2 regions of the Streptomyces laurentii genome follow, and region 2 is predicted to be linked to the other one. Evidence: riboswitches for the same ligand, from Rfam matches in the RefSeq annotation. Region 2 holds a riboswitch; the other holds the start of a gene.
What was found. A riboswitch is a leader RNA that binds a small molecule or an ion and turns the genes downstream of it on or off. The one in region 2 is predicted to bind cyclic di-AMP.

Region 1 (7,727 bases), on a different contig from region 2:
CGCTGACCGGGCCCGCCGGCCAGGCCCGCTGACCCGGTCCGCCGGCCAGGTCCGTCCCCCGGGTCACCGACGGGCCCCGGTGGTGCCCGGCTGGGTGCCTTGTACGGTCGGAACATGAGCACACCCCCCGCCCCCGAGCTGTTCACCTGGGAGTTCGCCACCGATCCGTACCCGGCGTACGCCTGGCTGCGCGAGCACGCGCCCGTACACCGGGCGACGCTGCCCAGCGGGGTGGAGGCATGGCTCGTGACGCGGTACGCGGACGCCCGTCAGGCGCTCGCCGACCAGCGGCTGTCGAAGAACCCGGCGCACCACGACGAGCCCGCGCACGCCAAGGGAAAGACCGGCATCCCGGGCGAGCGCAAGGCCGAGCTGATGACGCATCTGCTCAACATCGACCCGCCGGACCACACCCGGCTGCGCCGCCTCGTCTCCAAGGCGTTCACCCCGCGCCGCGTCGCCGAGTTCGCCCCGCGCGTCCAGGAACTCACCGACCGGCTCATCGACGGCTTCGCGGAGCGGGGCAGCGCGGACCTCATCCACGAGTTCGCGTTCCCGCTGCCGATCTACGCGATCTGCGACCTGCTCGGCGTCCCGCGCGAGGACCAGGACGACTTCCGCGACTGGGCCGGGATGATGATCCGGCACGGCGGCGGCCCGCGCGGCGGGGTCGCCCGCTCCGTGAAGAAGATGCGCGGCTACCTCGCCGAGCTCATCCACAAGAAGAGGGGAGAGCCGGGCGACGATCTGATCTCCGGGCTCATCCGGGCCTCGGACCACGGCGAGCACCTCACCGAGAACGAGGCCGCCGCCATGGCCTTCATCCTTCTCTTCGCCGGCTTCGAGACCACCGTCAACCTCATCGGCAACGGCGTCTACGCGCTGCTGCGTGAGCCCGGGCAGCGCACCCGGCTCCAGGACGCGCTCGCCGCGGGGGAGCGGGGCCTGCTGGAGACCGGGATCGAGGAGCTGCTGCGGTACGACGGGCCGGTGGAGATGGCGACCTGGCGGTTCGCCACCCGGCCGCTGACCATCGGCGGGCAGGAGATCCCGGCCGGCGACCCGGTCCTCGTCGTCCTGGCGGCCGCCGACCGCGACCCCGCCCGCTTCGACCGGCCGGACACCCTGGACCTCGCCCGGCGCGACAACCAGCACCTGGGGTACGGGCACGGCATCCACTACTGCCTGGGCGCGCCGCTGGCCCGCCTGGAGGGGCAGGCGGCGCTCGCGACGCTCCTGACCCGGCTGCCGGACCTCCGGCTCGGCGCCGATCCGGCCGAACTGCGATGGCGCGGCGGGCTCATCATGCGTGGCCTGCGGACCCTGCCGGTGGAGTTCACTCCCGCCCCTCGGGTCCACGGCAACTGACGCTGCGTCAGAAATGTGATGTTCACGTGATCCGGGGTGCATCGACTTGTGACGCCCGTTCGAATGCGGCTACGTTCACCCGCAAGTCTCACCCGTAAGTCCACGTCGTCACGCGAAAGGCCCTCCGCATGCGCTCCGGGAACGGACGTCACCGTCGCCCCCGTCAGGCCCCCGCCATCGTCGTCGCCGCGGGAGTGACCGGATCGGCCCTGGCGCTGCCCCTGCTCGCCACGGGCTCCGCCTCCGCCGCCGACGCCCAGACCTGGGACCGGGTCGCCGAGTGCGAGTCGGGCGGCGCGTGGAGCGCCAACTTCGGCAACGGTCTCTACGGCGGCCTGCAGTTCACCCAGGACGGCTGGGAACGGCACGGCGGCCTCGCCTACGCGCCCAGCGCCGACCTGGCCAGCCGGGCCCAGCAGATCTCCGTCGCCGAGAAGGCGTTCGCCGCCGGTGACACCCAGTGGGACACCTGCGCCCCGATCGCCGGCCTCACGCACGACGGCAAGGCACCCGCCGTCGACCCGGGCTCCGGCGCACGCCCCTCGGCGTCGCACCGGCCCGTCGTCGAGTCGAGCCGTACCGACGGCCTGCCGACCGAGGCCCGCGGCGACAAGAAGAGCGACCGCGGACAGAACGGCAACGGCCAGGAAGACCGCGGGCAGTCCGACGGGGACCAGGGCGACCGGGGCCGGTTCGGCACCGGCCTGGGGCAGCCCGGGTACGAGCAGAACGGCAACGGCCAGAACGGCAACGGTCAGGGCGGCGACGGGCAGGGGTACGGTCCGACCGCGCCCGGCTGGTCCGCGGACCCGAACCCGGGCGCGACGACCGGCCCGGCCGCGCCCGACGCCTCCGTCACCCCGACCACCCCGGCGGCGCCCGCCACCCCGACGAGCCCGGCCGTGCCGAGCATCTCCATCGCCCCGGCGCCGACCGGCCTCCTCGCCATCCCCGGCGTCCTCCTGCCCGGCACGCCGGCCGTCCCGAGCACGCCCGTGACCCCCGCGGTCCCGGCGACCCCCGACGTCTCCACGACGCCGTCCACGCCCGGGTCGACCGCCCCCGGCACCGGCCAGGACCGGGGTCAGGAGGAGAGCCGGAAGCAGGGCCAGGGCAATGCCAAGGGCAAGCACCGGGGTGACGCCGCGCCAGAAGAGACGGGCAACTCGGACATCGCGCACGAATCCGGGCGTCACGCCGGGACTCCGGCCGACGCCGCGGGCAAGGGGGAGACTCGCCCCGCCGACGGCAAGGTCGCGGCCGGAAATTCGGTCACAGCGGACAAGGCGGACGAATACATCGTTAGGTCGGGGGACAGTCTGGCGGATATCGCGCGCCGCACCGGCCTCTCCGGTGGCTGGTCCGCGCTCTATGACGCCAACAAGAAGGCCCTCGGCTCCGACCCCGACCTCATCGTTCCTGGTCAGAGCCTCAGCCTGGGTGACCGGGACGCCTTGTCCGACAAGTAGTCAGCGGTCGGTCGCGACCTGAATGTCCGTTATGGCGCAGTGAGACATGGATCTCTCTTGCCGAATGGGCGTGTGACGACCGGGACGCGTGATCGAATCGCCCCTCACCTGCATAAACACCCCCTGACGGAGTGCAAGTAGGGGCGATTTTTCCGGGTTGATGGGCTTTGATCTTCTCCCGGGTCTGTGTCTACGGTCGTGACCGCTCGCCACAGCGGGCCCCGTCGGGCGGTACGCCGAATCCTGCCGCCGGCCGATGGGAACAGTCGTCGCGACAAGCGCCGAAGGCAGGAGCGGGGGACCCAAGGTACGTGCCGGTCCCGGCCGTTGAGACAGACGGCCGAACGACCGGCTTGGGGTGAAGCCGCGTGCAAGGACACGCGGCCGGACAACTCACAGGTCCGAACCCGACAGCTCACCTCGTAGGCGTCGGTGAGGAGAATCTCCATGCTGCTTTCCGGCAAGGGCAAACACCGTCGTCCCTCCAAGGCCACCCGTGTCATCACGCTGACGAGCGTCGCCGGCGTCGCCGTGGCCGCCCCGCTGATGGCCGCGGGCACCGCTTCCGCCGCCACCGCCTCCGAGTGGGACCGCGTCGCGCAGTGCGAGTCCGGCGGCAACTGGTCCATCAACACCGGCAACGGTTACTACGGCGGCCTCCAGTTCTCCCCGTCCACCTGGGCGGCGTACGGCGGCACCGCCTACGCCTCGCGCGCCGACCTGGCCTCGAAGTCCCAGCAGATAGCCGTCGCCGAGAAGGTCCTGGCGAGCCAGGGCAAGGGCGCGTGGCCGAGCTGCGGCGTGGGCCTCTCCGGCGCCGCGTACACCGGCTCCTCCTCGTCCTCCTCCTCTTCCTCCTCCTCGGCGTCGTCCTCCTCCTCGGCGTCGTCCTCCTCCTCTTCCTCTTCCTCGTCGTCCTCGGCGAGCAAGAGCACCGGCTCCGGCAGTGCCACCGGCTCGATGACGCCGAAGCGCTCCACCGAGCAGCCGACCACCCGCGGCACCCAGCGCCAGGCCCCGCAGAGCACCCAGCAGGCCGCTCCGAAGGCCGCCCCGAAGGCGACGGCCAAGAAGACCGTCACCACCCCGACCGGCAAGACGGTCAAGAAGGGCGACGGCGAGTACAAGGTCGTCTCCGGCGACACCCTCAGCAAGATCGCCCAGGCGCACGGCGTCAAGGGCGGCTGGCAGAAGCTGTTCAAGCTGAACAAGGACGTCGTCACGGACGCCGATCTGATCTACCCGGGCCAGCAGCTCCACCTGAAGTGAGCCGTCCCCTGGCGCGGTGAGCCGGCGGTCCGGTGACGCGGTGAGCCGGTGAGCCGGTGAAGTCGGCGAGCCGTCGGGCCGTCGGGTCCTTGAGCCCTTGAGTGCTTGAGTCCGAGCGTCTGTGAGTCGATGAGCCTGTGGGCCGTCCTCTCGCGTGAGCCCCACCTCACACGAGCGGCCACCTCGCGCGGGTTCGGCGACTGTCCCCCGTGGTGACCCCGTGACCCCGTGACTCCGTGACCCCGTGACTTCGGGACCCCAGGACCCGGTGATCCGGCGGTCCCCCCCCCGAAACCGGCCCGGAGCGTGCGCTCCGGGCCGGTTTCGGCCCTTCCGTACCGATCGGTAACCCAGGGGATTCCTCCCCATGTGCATGCCCCCGGGTCCTTTTTCGTCTTAGCGGGCGGGCGCCCGGTGGCCCCGGCCGCCGCGCCGGTTAGGCTCTTGTCGCAAGGCGAACGAGACCTTGCCGCATGCGTCACACCCAGCGTCACATCCCAGAAGGAGATGCTCGTGCCGTCCATCGACGTCGTCGTAGCCCGGGAAATCCTGGACTCCCGAGGCAACCCCACCGTCGAGGTCGAGGTCGGCCTCGACGACGGCAGCACCGGCCGTGCTGCCGTTCCGTCGGGCGCCTCCACCGGTGCGTTCGAGGCTCTCGAGCTTCGCGACGGTGACCCCAACCGCTACCAGGGCAAGGGTGTCGAGAAGGCCGTCCTCGCGGTCATCGAGCAGATCGGCCCGGAGCTCGTCGGCTACGACGCCACCGAGCAGCGCCTGATCGACCAGGCCATGTTCGACCTGGACGCCACCCCGGACAAGTCGTCGCTCGGCGCCAACGCCATCCTCGGCGTCTCGCTCGCCGTCGCGCACGCCGCCTCCGAGGCGTCGGACCTCCCGCTCTTCCGCTACCTCGGCGGCCCGAACGCGCACCTGCTGCCCGTTCCGATGATGAACATCCTGAACGGCGGCTCGCACGCCGACTCCAACGTGGACATCCAGGAGTTCATGATCGCGCCGATCGGCGCGGAGTCCTTCTCCGAGGCCCTGCGCTGGGGCACCGAGGTCTACCACACCCTCAAGAAGGTCCTGAAGGACAAGGGTCTGTCGACCGGCCTCGGCGACGAGGGCGGCTTCGCCCCGAACCTGGGCTCCAACCGCGAGGCCCTCGACCTCATCCTCGAGGCCATCAAGCAGGCCGGCTACGTGCCCGGCAAGGACGTCGCGCTCGCGCTCGACGTCGCGGCGTCCGAGTTCTACAAGGACGGCGTGTACGAGTTCGAGGGCAAGTCCCGCTCGGCCGCCGAGATGACCGAGTACTACGAGGAGCTGGTCGCGGCCTACCCGCTGGTCTCCATCGAGGACCCGCTGTTCGAGGACGACTGGGCCGGCTGGAAGGTCATCACCGACAAGCTCGGCGCCAAGGTCCAGCTCGTCGGCGACGACCTGTTCGTCACCAACCCGGAGCGCCTGGCCCGCGGCATCGAGGAGGGCTCCGCCAACGCCCTCCTGGTGAAGGTCAACCAGATCGGTTCGCTGACCGAGACCCTGGACGCCGTCGAGATGGCCCAGCGCAACGGCTTCAAGTGCATGATGTCGCACCGCTCCGGCGAGACCGAGGACGTCACCATCGCCGACCTGGCCGTCGCCACCAACTGCGGCCAGATCAAGACCGGCGCCCCGGCCCGCTCCGAGCGCGTCGCCAAGTACAACCAGCTCCTGCGCATCGAGGAGATCCTCGACGACGCCGCGGTCTACGCCGGCCGCAGCGCCTTCCCGCGCTTCAAGGGCTGATGCCCCGGGCGGGCCGATGACCTCGCCCCGGCGGGCCGAACCCCCGTCAGGGCCGATCTTCGGCTCGCCGCCTCCGTCCGTCCCCGCACCCGGTCCCGTACCGTGTGCGGGGACGTACGTTTGACCGGCACGCACCGCGCCGGCACGCGCGCGTGGGAGCACGGGCGCGCGACCGTACGCGACGCGCGTGACCGTACGCGGCGGACCGCGACGGGCACGGACGGATGGGGAGACGCAGGACATGGCCGTGAAGGACCGGGACCGGTTCTCGACCGCGACCCGGATCAGGCTGCTCGGCGAGCAGACCGCCGCCCGTGTCTACCGCTCCCAGACCCGCCGTCAGGCCCGCCGCTCCCGGCTCACCGGACGCGCCGCCTTCCTCGCGCTCGTCGTCTGCTCGCTGGTGGTGGCGCTCGCGTACCCGATGCGGAGTTACGTGTCCCAGCAGGGCGAGATCGCCGACCAGAAGCGCAAGGCCGCCGAGGCCGCCCGCCGGGTCGAGCAGCTGCGCGACGAGAAGGCCCGTCTCCAGGACCCGGCCTACATCCGCCGGCTGGCCCGCGAGCACCTGCACTACGTGCGGCCCGGCGAGACCGGCTTCACCGTGAACGACCCGGACGCGGCGGACCGCCCGCGTTCCGAGCGGGGCGCGGACGACCGCCCCTGGTACGACAACCTGTGGGACGGCGTGGACAACGCCGACCGCCACTGACCCGACCGCACGACCGACGAACAAGGCAGACATGGACACGCCCCCTCCGCAGACCGAACGCACCGAGCCCACCGCCCTGGACGTCGCCGCCTTCGAGGCCCAGCTCGGCCGGCCGCCCCGCGGCCTGCGCGCCATCGCGCACCGCTGCCCCTGCGGCAACCCGGACGTCGTCGAGACCGCGCCCCGGCTCCCCGACGGCACGCCGTTCCCCACGACGTACTACCTGACCTGCCCGCGCGCCGCCTCCGCCATCGGCACCCTGGAGGCCAACGGCGTGATGAAGGAGATGCAGGCCCGGCTCGCCACCGACCCGGAGCTGGCCGCCGCGTACCGCGCCGCGCACGAGGACTACATCGCGCGCCGCGACGCCATCGAGGTCCTGGAGGGCTTCCCGAGCGCCGGCGGCATGCCCGACCGGGTCAAGTGCCTGCACGTGCTCGTCGGCCACGCGCTGGTGGCGGGCCCGGGCGTGAACCCGTTCGGCGACGAGGCCCTGGCGATGCTGCCCGAGTGGTGGGCGAAGGGCCCGTGCGTCACCCCGTGCGCGGAGAAGGCCGAAGGGTCCGGGACGGCCGGGCAGGGCGAGCAGGCCGAGGCGCCGAAGGGGTCCGCGGAATGACCCGGGTCGCCGGCATCGACTGCGGTACGAACTCCATCCGCCTCCTCGTCGCGGACGTCCACCCGGAGACGGGCGAGCTGATCGAGCTGGACCGGCGGATGACGATCGTCCGGCTCGGCCAGGGCGTCGACCGGACGGGCCGGCTCGCGCCCGAGGCGCTGGAGCGGACCTTCGCCGCGTGCCGCGAGTACGCGGCGGTCGTCAAGGAGCTGGGCGCCGAGCGGCTCCGCTTCGTGGCCACCTCCGCCTCGCGCGACGCCGAGAACCGGGACGAGTTCGTCCGCGGTGTCGTCGGGATCCTGGGTGTCGAGCCCGAGGTCATCACCGGCGACCAGGAGGCCGAGTTCTCCTTCACCGGCGCCACCGGCGAGCTGCCCGGCGACGACCGGCGGCTGGTCGTGGACATCGGCGGCGGCTCCACCGAGTTCGTGGTCGGCGTCCGGCACGTGGAGGCCGCCCGGTCCGTGGACATCGGCTGCGTACGCCTGACCGAACG
Region 2 (7,727 bases):
GGCCCAGCGGGCGGCGGTCGACTGGCTGACCGCCCGGCTGCGGCCCGGCGCCCGGGTCCTCGATGTCGGCAGCGGGACCGGCCGCCCGGTCGCCGAACTGCTCGTCCGGGCCGGCTGCGAGGTCACCGGCATCGACGTGTCGGCGACGATGGTCGGCCTGGCCCGCGAGCAGGTGCCGGAGGCCCGCTTCGAGCAGATCGGCATCCACGACTTCGAGCCGCCCGCGGGCGGGTTCGACGCCGTGTGCGCGTTCTTCCCGCTGCTGATGATGAGCCGGCCGGAGGCGGCGGCGGCGCTGCGCCGCATGGCGGACTGCCTGGCGCCCGGCGGCTGGCTGGTGAGCGCCACGGTGCCGGCGGACGTGGCGGAGGCCGAGATCGTCTGGATGGGCCGGCGGGCCCGGGTGTCCAGCGTCTCCGCCGAGGAGTACCTGCGGCAACTGCGGGAGGACTGCGGCCTGGAGATCCACCACCACGAGACGTCGGTCTTCCAGCCCGACGATCCCGCGGCGGCCCCGGAGGAGCACGTTTTCTGTTACGCGCGCCGGGGCACGGCGTAGCGGTATCGGAACACCCCCGGTGGGCGGACCGGCCCCGGGCGCGGACCGGCCCGGGGCCGGCGTGCTCAGCGCACGTCGGCCCCCGCCGGGGCGCCGTCGTCCGCGCGGGCACTGTCGATGAAGCCGCCCGACTGGTGCCGCCACAGCCGCGCGTAGGAGCCGTCCGCCGTCAACAGCTCCTGGTGCGTGCCCTGTTCGACGATCCGGCCGCGGTCGAGGACGAGCAGCCGGTCCATCCCGGCGACCGTGCTCAGCCGGTGCGCCACCACGAGCGCCGTCCGGCCCTCCATCAGCCGCCACAGCGCGTCCTGCACCAGGATCTCGCTCTCCGAGTCCAGCGCGCTGGTCGCCTCGTCGAGCAGCAGGATGGGCGCGTCGCGCAGGATCGCCCGGGCGAGCGCGACCCGCTGGCGCTGGCCGCCGGAGAGCTTCACCCCGCGCTCCCCCACCATGGTCTCGAAGCCGTCGGGGAGGGTGTCCGCGAACTCGGTGACGTGCGCCGCCTCCGCCGCCCGTCCGATCTCGGCCTCGGTGGCGTCCGGCCGGGCGAAGGCGATGTTCTCCCGCAGGGTGCGGTGGAACATGGCCGGTTCCTGCGGCACGTACGCGATCATCCCGCGCAGGTCGGCCTGGGTCATACGGCTGATGTCCTGGCCCGCGACGAGGATGCGGCCGGTGTCGACGTCCGTCATCCGCAGCAGCAGCCGGGTGAGGGTGGTCTTGCCGCCGCCCGACCGGCCGACGAGCCCGATCTTCGTCCCGTTCGGCACGTCCAGTTCGAGGCCCTCGAAGAGCGGCTCGCCGCCGCCGTGGGCGAAGCCCACCTTCTCGAACCGCACGTCGCCGGACCGGGAGCGCAGCGGTTCGGGCGACTCCGGGTCGCACACGGTCGGCGGGGTCAGGAGCAGTTCGGTGAACTGGGCGGCCTCCGTCATCGAGCTTTCGAGGCGCCGGTAGATCTGGTTGAACTCGAACATGATCCGGGTGGCGTTGCCGTAGTAGGTGAAGGCGACGACGACGGCCTCGACGCCGTGGGCGCCCGCGCCGAGGGAGATCGCCAGGACCAGGCCGAGGACGTTGGTGAGCACGGACATCGGCGCGACCAGGGTGTCGATGCGCAGGTTGCCGTAGTCCCAGGCCATCAGGGTGACCCGCCTCGACTCCGCGACGCGGCTGCGGTGTTCGGCCGCCTCCCGCTTCTCGGCGGCGAAGGCGCGGACCGTGTCCATGTTCGTCAGGCTGTCGGCGACATGACCCGCGACATGGGCGATGGCCGCCTCGCGCCGGTCGACCAGGGCCTGGCGGCGGCGGACCAGCGGGGCGACGCCGAACCCGGTGAGCAGGATCATCGCCAACAGGCCGACGACGAGCAGCGGTTCGTACATCCACAGGACCACGGACGCGAACACGAGCGGCACGAAGCTGCCCATGATGCTGAAGGTGAGGGTGTCGACGAACTGTTCGAAGCGGGAGGCGAAGCTGAGGACGCGTTTGGTCAGCGAGCCGGCGAAGTTGTCGTGGAAGAACGTGGCGTCCTTGGCGAAGAGTTCGTCCATGCCGACGATGTAGAGGTGTTCGATGCCGAGGGCGTCGAGCCGGTTGAGGCAGTGCAGTCCGACGCGCCACAGCGCCTCGGAGAGCAGCAGCACCCCGGCGAACCCGAGGACGTACGGCAGCAGGGCGCCGACGCCGGAGTCCGCGCCGCCGTCGCCGGCGATCCGCCCGACGACCTTGGCGACGATCAGCGGCGCGAGGTAGGCGATGCCGATGTTGCCCAGCGCCGGGAGCAGCATCGCGGGTACGGTCAGCCGGCGCAGCCGGGCCAGCTCCCGTCCGTAGTGACGAAGGGCGAGCAGGACCGCGCCTTTGCCGGGGGTCACTCGCGGTGATTCAGACAATCCCATCCCAACCCTGTTTTGTCGGACCGACAGGACAGGGTCCGCAGTCTTCCGCCCCGACGGCGCGCGGGTCCACGCGTTTTTCCACCGGGCGGGCGCGGACGACGCGATCCGGCCGGTGATCAGGGGTGACGGGCGGGGAGGGAGGGGATGCGGGGGCGCGGGGCTACCCGGCCGGGGTCACCCGGCGTCCGGGTGCGGGGCGTGGTCCGTGATCTCCGTGCCGGCGAAGGGCCAGGCCGCTATGTCGCGGTAGTGGATCGGTCCCGGGCCGCGGCCCGTGTTGCTGCCGACGAGATGCAGTCGCCCGGTCCGCCAGCTCCGGCCGGTGAAGCCGGCCAGGCCGGCCGCGGCCTCCACGACGGAGCCCGTGTCGCCGCGGCGGGCCCGGGCCAGGGTGAGATGCGGGCGCAGCGGACGGCCTTCGAAGGGGATGCCGCACGCGCGTACGGCGGCGCGTACGTCCTCGGCGAGGAGGTGCAGTCCGTCGAGGTCGCCGTCGACGCCGGTCCACAGCACCCGCTCGTCGAAGTGGCCGCCGCCGCGCAGCGTCAGTTCCAGGGCGCCGCGGGTGGCGGCCAGCCCGGCGATCGGGGGCTGCAGCAGCGGTACGGCCGCGATCGGCAGCTCACCGAGGAAGGCCAGGGTGATGTGCCAGTCCTCGATGCGGTTCCACCGCATGGCGGGGTACGCCTCGTAGGCGGGCCGGAGCTCCCGCGCCAGTTCGTCCTTCGCTTCGTCGGGCGGCGCCAGGGCGATGAACACCCGAACGGTCGCGGCCTGGGGCTGTGCGTTCACGGAGGACTTCGTACCTTGTCGCGTGCCGCGCGGTCCATTCCGGCCCCGGATCACGTGGATCCGGGGCCGGAGCGGCGGGTGCGGGGCGCGGGGGCCGTCAGTAGGCGCCGAAGACGTTGTCGATGGAGCCGTAGCGGTCGGCGGCGTAGTTGCAGGCCGCGGTGATGTTGGCGACCGGGTCGTACGAGTCCAGGGCGGTGCCGGCCACGTGGTAGGCGCGGAAGGTGGGGTCGATCACCTGGAGCAGGCCCTTGGACGGGATGCCGTTGATGGCGTTGATGTCCCAGTTGTTGATGGCCAGCGGGTTGCCGGAGGACTCGCGCATGACGTTGCGGTAGATGCCGTTGTACGTGCCGGGGATCCCGTTGCGGCTCATGATGTCGAGCGACTCGCGGATCCAGCCGTCGAGGTTGTTCGTGTACGCGACGGTCTTCACGGCGGTCGTGGCCGCCTTCGCGACGGCGGGGGCGACGTTGAGGGTCAGGCCCGGGCGGATGTGCATCGGGTCGGCGCCGATGGCCACCTTGTTGTCCTGGTAGACCTTCTGCCAGCCGCCCTGCACCGCGTACTTCGCGGCAATGGCGGAAAGCGAGTCGCCGGCGACGACGGAATACCGGACGGGAGCGGCCGTGACCGCCGCCTTTTCGACTGCGACGGTCTTGGTCGCGAGCGTCGAGGCCTGCGGAGTGGCCGCGACGGCGGCCGTGGCACCGATCAGCGGCAGGGCGACGGCGATGCCGCCGGCCAGGGCGATTCCGCGGGTGAGCGGGGTGAACAGGGCGCGTCGGGGCGTCCGGGATCCACGCATGGCGTTGTCCTCTCCTCCGCCTACGAGGTGAGCTGTCGGGTTCGGGCAGGAGATGCCCGGCCGCGCCGTGGCGCGGCTTCACCCCAAGCCGGATCCGGGAACACCGGAGCCGGCGGAGAACCTGGGTCCCCCGCTCCTGCCGGGTGGTGGGTGGGTGATGTCCAAACGGCGGCAGGACTCGGCGTTCCGTCTGGCTGAGGCGTGACCGTATGCGAAAACAAAGACCGAAAACAAGATGGAAAGAGATCGTAAAGATCGTCTATTCCGGAACTCCGTAAAGGATCATTCCGCCCGGAACCGGCATGCCGTCAATCGCTATTCGCGAGGCTCGAATTGACGGCGCACCAGCGTCCCCGACCCACCCCTCGTCGTGACCTGAATCACTCCCGGGCGCAATAACCCCAAGGCAGACCAAGCTTCCAATCCACCCATTATGGAAATAACAGCACATTGACCGATTTACACCCTTTCGCCCCACCGTCAGGCCGGTGGCGCGGCAGGTGGGACGGGATGTGCGGGGCCGGGCGGCGGTGCGGTCACTCCCCGGCCGGCCGCGCCGGCGCGCCGATCAGCTCCTCGCCGAGCGCGTCGACGCCGGTGCCCAGGCGTACGGCGTACGGCGTACCGGCCGGGCTCGGTGATCCACGCCCGCTCCGGCACCGACCAGTACTGGAAGGCGCGCGGCGCGAGGTCGATCGTGATCGTGGTGTCGGTGCCCGCCTCCGCGCGGACGACGGCGGACCCGGCCGGCCAGAGCGCCGGGCGGGAGCTGACCCGGCTCGTCGCCGGATGGGACGGACCGCAGATCCTCTCCCTCTCCTTCCCCGGCGAGATCGGCATCCCCGCGCACCTCGAACAGGACGAGACGCTCGCGGTGACGTCCGCCGCCGGGGACGGGGCGACCGCGCCCGCCGCGCCCGGCGGCTCGCCGGCCCGTACGCCGGACAGCGCCACCTCGGACGCGTCGGACGCACCGGACGCACCGGACGCACCGGACGCGTCGGATGCGTCGGGCCTGGGGACCTCCGGGAAACGGGCCGCCGTCGTCACGGCGGCCTCGCACCTCTACGCCCTGCACGGCTCCTACGAGACGTCCGTGCAGGCCGTGGCCGACGAGGCGGGGATCACGCGGGCGGCGCTCGTGCACCTCGCCCCGACGAAGCAGGCCCTCCTGGACCTCGTCCTGACCACGCTCGTCACCGAGGCCGACGCCGAGCCGTGGGCCCGCCACCTCACGACCCGCCCCCGGTGGCGGACGGCCGCCGACGCGGTGCCGGTCTGCGAGGCGACCGTACCGTCGCACCCCGCCCACGCCTTCATGACCGACCGGCCGGCCACCGCGCGGCGCGGTCTGACCACCCACCTCGCGGAACTCGGCGTGCCCGACGCGGCGAGGGCCGCCGACTGGGTCGTCGCGGTCGGCCTCGGCGTCATGATCGCCTGGCTGTACGACCCGGAGGGCGTGGACCCGGACACGGCCCTCGACCCGGCCACGATCCTCGCCGCGCACACTCCCGCGCGCGGGGCGGAGGCGAGGGCCACGAGCCGCTGACGGCCCTCGGCGCGCGCCTGGCCGTCAGGGCAGGAACGTGTACGACGGACCGTCGGGCGCGCGATCGCGTACGCACAACGTCACGTCCCGGCCCCGGAGATACGCCAGCAGCCATTCGCCGAACGTCAGCTCGTAGAGCGTCCACGCCGGGCTGTCGAACTCCTGGACCACCACGCGCCAGGGCGACGCGGCGTCGTCGGGGACGCGGAGGAAGACCGCCTCGCCCGTCGTCGCCGTCGCCACCGGCATCAGCTCCCCCGGCGCGGACCCGACGGCGCTGGGCAGATACTCCACCATGTCCTCGTCGCGCCAGAGTTCGAGGTCCCGCCGGATCGTGTCGCCCAGGCTGTGCAGGAGATGGCCGGCCGGATGGATCAGATACAGCTGCCCGTTGACGAGGACCGATCCGTAGGCGTCCACGATCGCGCGGAAGTCGGCGGGGAGTCCGACCCCGAACTCCCGCTCCAGTTCGGTCCATGGCGCCGGATCCGACCAGTTGAACCGGGGTTCGCCCAGCAGCTCCACGATCTCCGGAAGTCCCGTCGCCATCCCGCACCCCTCGCTGTCCGCCACCCGGCCCCGCGGCCGGCTTCCGCGCACCCTGTCACACCCGTCGGCACGCCCGGCACGGGCCTCGGGATCCCGACCTCAAAAGAAGTGTTTGACAGTGCGTGGATCCGGCCCGGATACTCCTGGCCATGTCCGCTACCGAACGACGCGCGGAGCTGAGCGGCATGCGCGCGCTGGCCCATCCGCTGCGCCTGCGCCTGCTGTCCCTGCTCACGGCGCGCTCCCTGAGCGCCAGCGAGGCGGCCCGTGAACTGGGCGAATCGCAGGCGAACATCAGCTACCACATGCGCCATCTGCTGGCCGCCGGCCTGCTGGAGCTGGCCGAGGAGACGTCCGTACGCGGCGGCCGGGCCAAGCGGTACCGCCACGATCCGGCGAGCGGCGAGTCCGTGCCCGCCGGATCGCTCGCCGACTACGCGGTCCTGGCCTCCGCCGTCTCCGAGGAACTGCGGCGCCGCAGCCTCGAACTGGTGCCGGGAGCGCCGGGCGCGTTCTCCGACGCCGAGGTGTGGCTGCCTCCCGAGGCGTGGCAGCGAGTGCGTGAACTCGCCAAGGAGCTGGGCGTGTTGCTGCACGACGCGGCGCGGCCGCCCGACACGCCGGGCACCGTACGCGCCAGCGCGACGCTCATGATGTTCGAGATGGACCGGAAGGGGACCCCGGAGTGACCGCGTCCGCCGAGAAGGCCTCCGTGCTGGCACCGCTGCGGCACCGGAGCTTCCGCGATCTGGTGGCCGGCCGGACGATGACGCACTGCGCCAACGCCATGGCGCCCATCGCGCTGGCCTTCGCCGTGCTCGACCTGACCGGCTCCGCGATCGACGTCGGAATCGTCGTCGGCGCGCGGTCGATCGCCAATATCCTCCTCGTCCTCTTCGGCGGGATCCTCGCCGACCGGATGCCGCGCGCCCTGATCCTGCAGGGCTCCAGCCTGGCCGCGGCGACGGTGCAGGCGGCGGCCGCGCTCGCACTGCTCACCGACGCCGCCTCGATCGGCGTGCTCGTCGCGCTGAGCGTGGTGAACGGCGCGGTGTCCGCGCTGTCGATGCCCGCGTCCGCCTCGCTGGTCCCGCAGACCGTGCCGGCCGGGGAGCTGCGCGCCGCCAACGCGCTGAGCCGGATGGGCGTGAACGCCGGCATGATCGCCGGAGCCTCCGGCGGCGGCATGGTCACGGCCGTCGCCGGCCCCGGCTGGGGCATCGCCGCCAACGCCGTCGTGTTCGCCCTCGCCGCCCTCGCCTATCACGGCGTACGGGTACCCCGGGCCACACCGGCGGAGCGGACCCCGGCCCGGCCACTGCGTGAACTCCGGGAGGGCTGGCAGGAGTTCACCGAGCGGACCTGGGTGTGGGTCGTGGTCCTCCAGTTCTTCGTGGTCAACGCCGTGACGGCGGGCGGCATCCAGGTGCTCGGACCCACCCTCGCCGACAGCGTGTACGGGCGCACCGCGTGGGGGCTGGTGCTGGCGGTCCAGATGGGCGGCGCGCTCATCGGCGGTTTCCTGGTGGGCCGTTCGCGCTCCCGGCACGCTCTGCGGATCGG

Region 1: another riboswitch for cyclic di-AMP. It lies ahead of ABZ693_RS25675 (transglycosylase family protein); the one in region 2 lies ahead of ABZ693_RS19800 (transglycosylase SLT domain-containing protein).

Annotation. Positions count from the first base shown of each region.
Region 1 covers NZ_JBEYHT010000047.1:45,825-53,551, reverse strand. Annotated here, with positions in the region: gene ABZ693_RS25685 (cytochrome P450 family protein) at 115-1,368, shown strand; gene ABZ693_RS25680 (transglycosylase family protein) at 1,497-2,837, shown strand; cyclic di-AMP (ydaO/yuaA leader) riboswitch at 3,107-3,281, shown strand; gene ABZ693_RS25675 (transglycosylase family protein) at 3,285-4,106, shown strand; gene eno (phosphopyruvate hydratase) at 4,620-5,900, shown strand; gene ABZ693_RS25665 (FtsB family cell division protein) at 6,142-6,612, shown strand; gene ABZ693_RS25660 (DUF501 domain-containing protein) at 6,644-7,231, shown strand; gene ABZ693_RS25655 (Ppx/GppA phosphatase family protein) at 7,228-7,727, shown strand, end outside.
Region 2 covers NZ_JBEYHT010000030.1:50,319-58,045, reverse strand. Annotated here, with positions in the region: gene ABZ693_RS19815 (class I SAM-dependent methyltransferase) at 1-559, shown strand, start outside; gene ABZ693_RS19810 (ABC transporter ATP-binding protein) at 625-2,463, opposite strand; gene thpR (RNA 2',3'-cyclic phosphodiesterase) at 2,638-3,255, opposite strand; gene ABZ693_RS19800 (transglycosylase SLT domain-containing protein) at 3,353-4,063, opposite strand; cyclic di-AMP (ydaO/yuaA leader) riboswitch at 4,068-4,230, opposite strand; gene ABZ693_RS19795 (fibronectin type III-like domain-contianing protein) at 4,544-4,903, opposite strand; gene ABZ693_RS19790 (TetR family transcriptional regulator) at 4,938-5,615, shown strand; gene ABZ693_RS19785 (SMI1/KNR4 family protein) at 5,640-6,164, opposite strand; gene ABZ693_RS19780 (helix-turn-helix domain-containing protein) at 6,314-6,853, shown strand; gene ABZ693_RS19775 (MFS transporter) at 6,850-7,727, shown strand, end outside.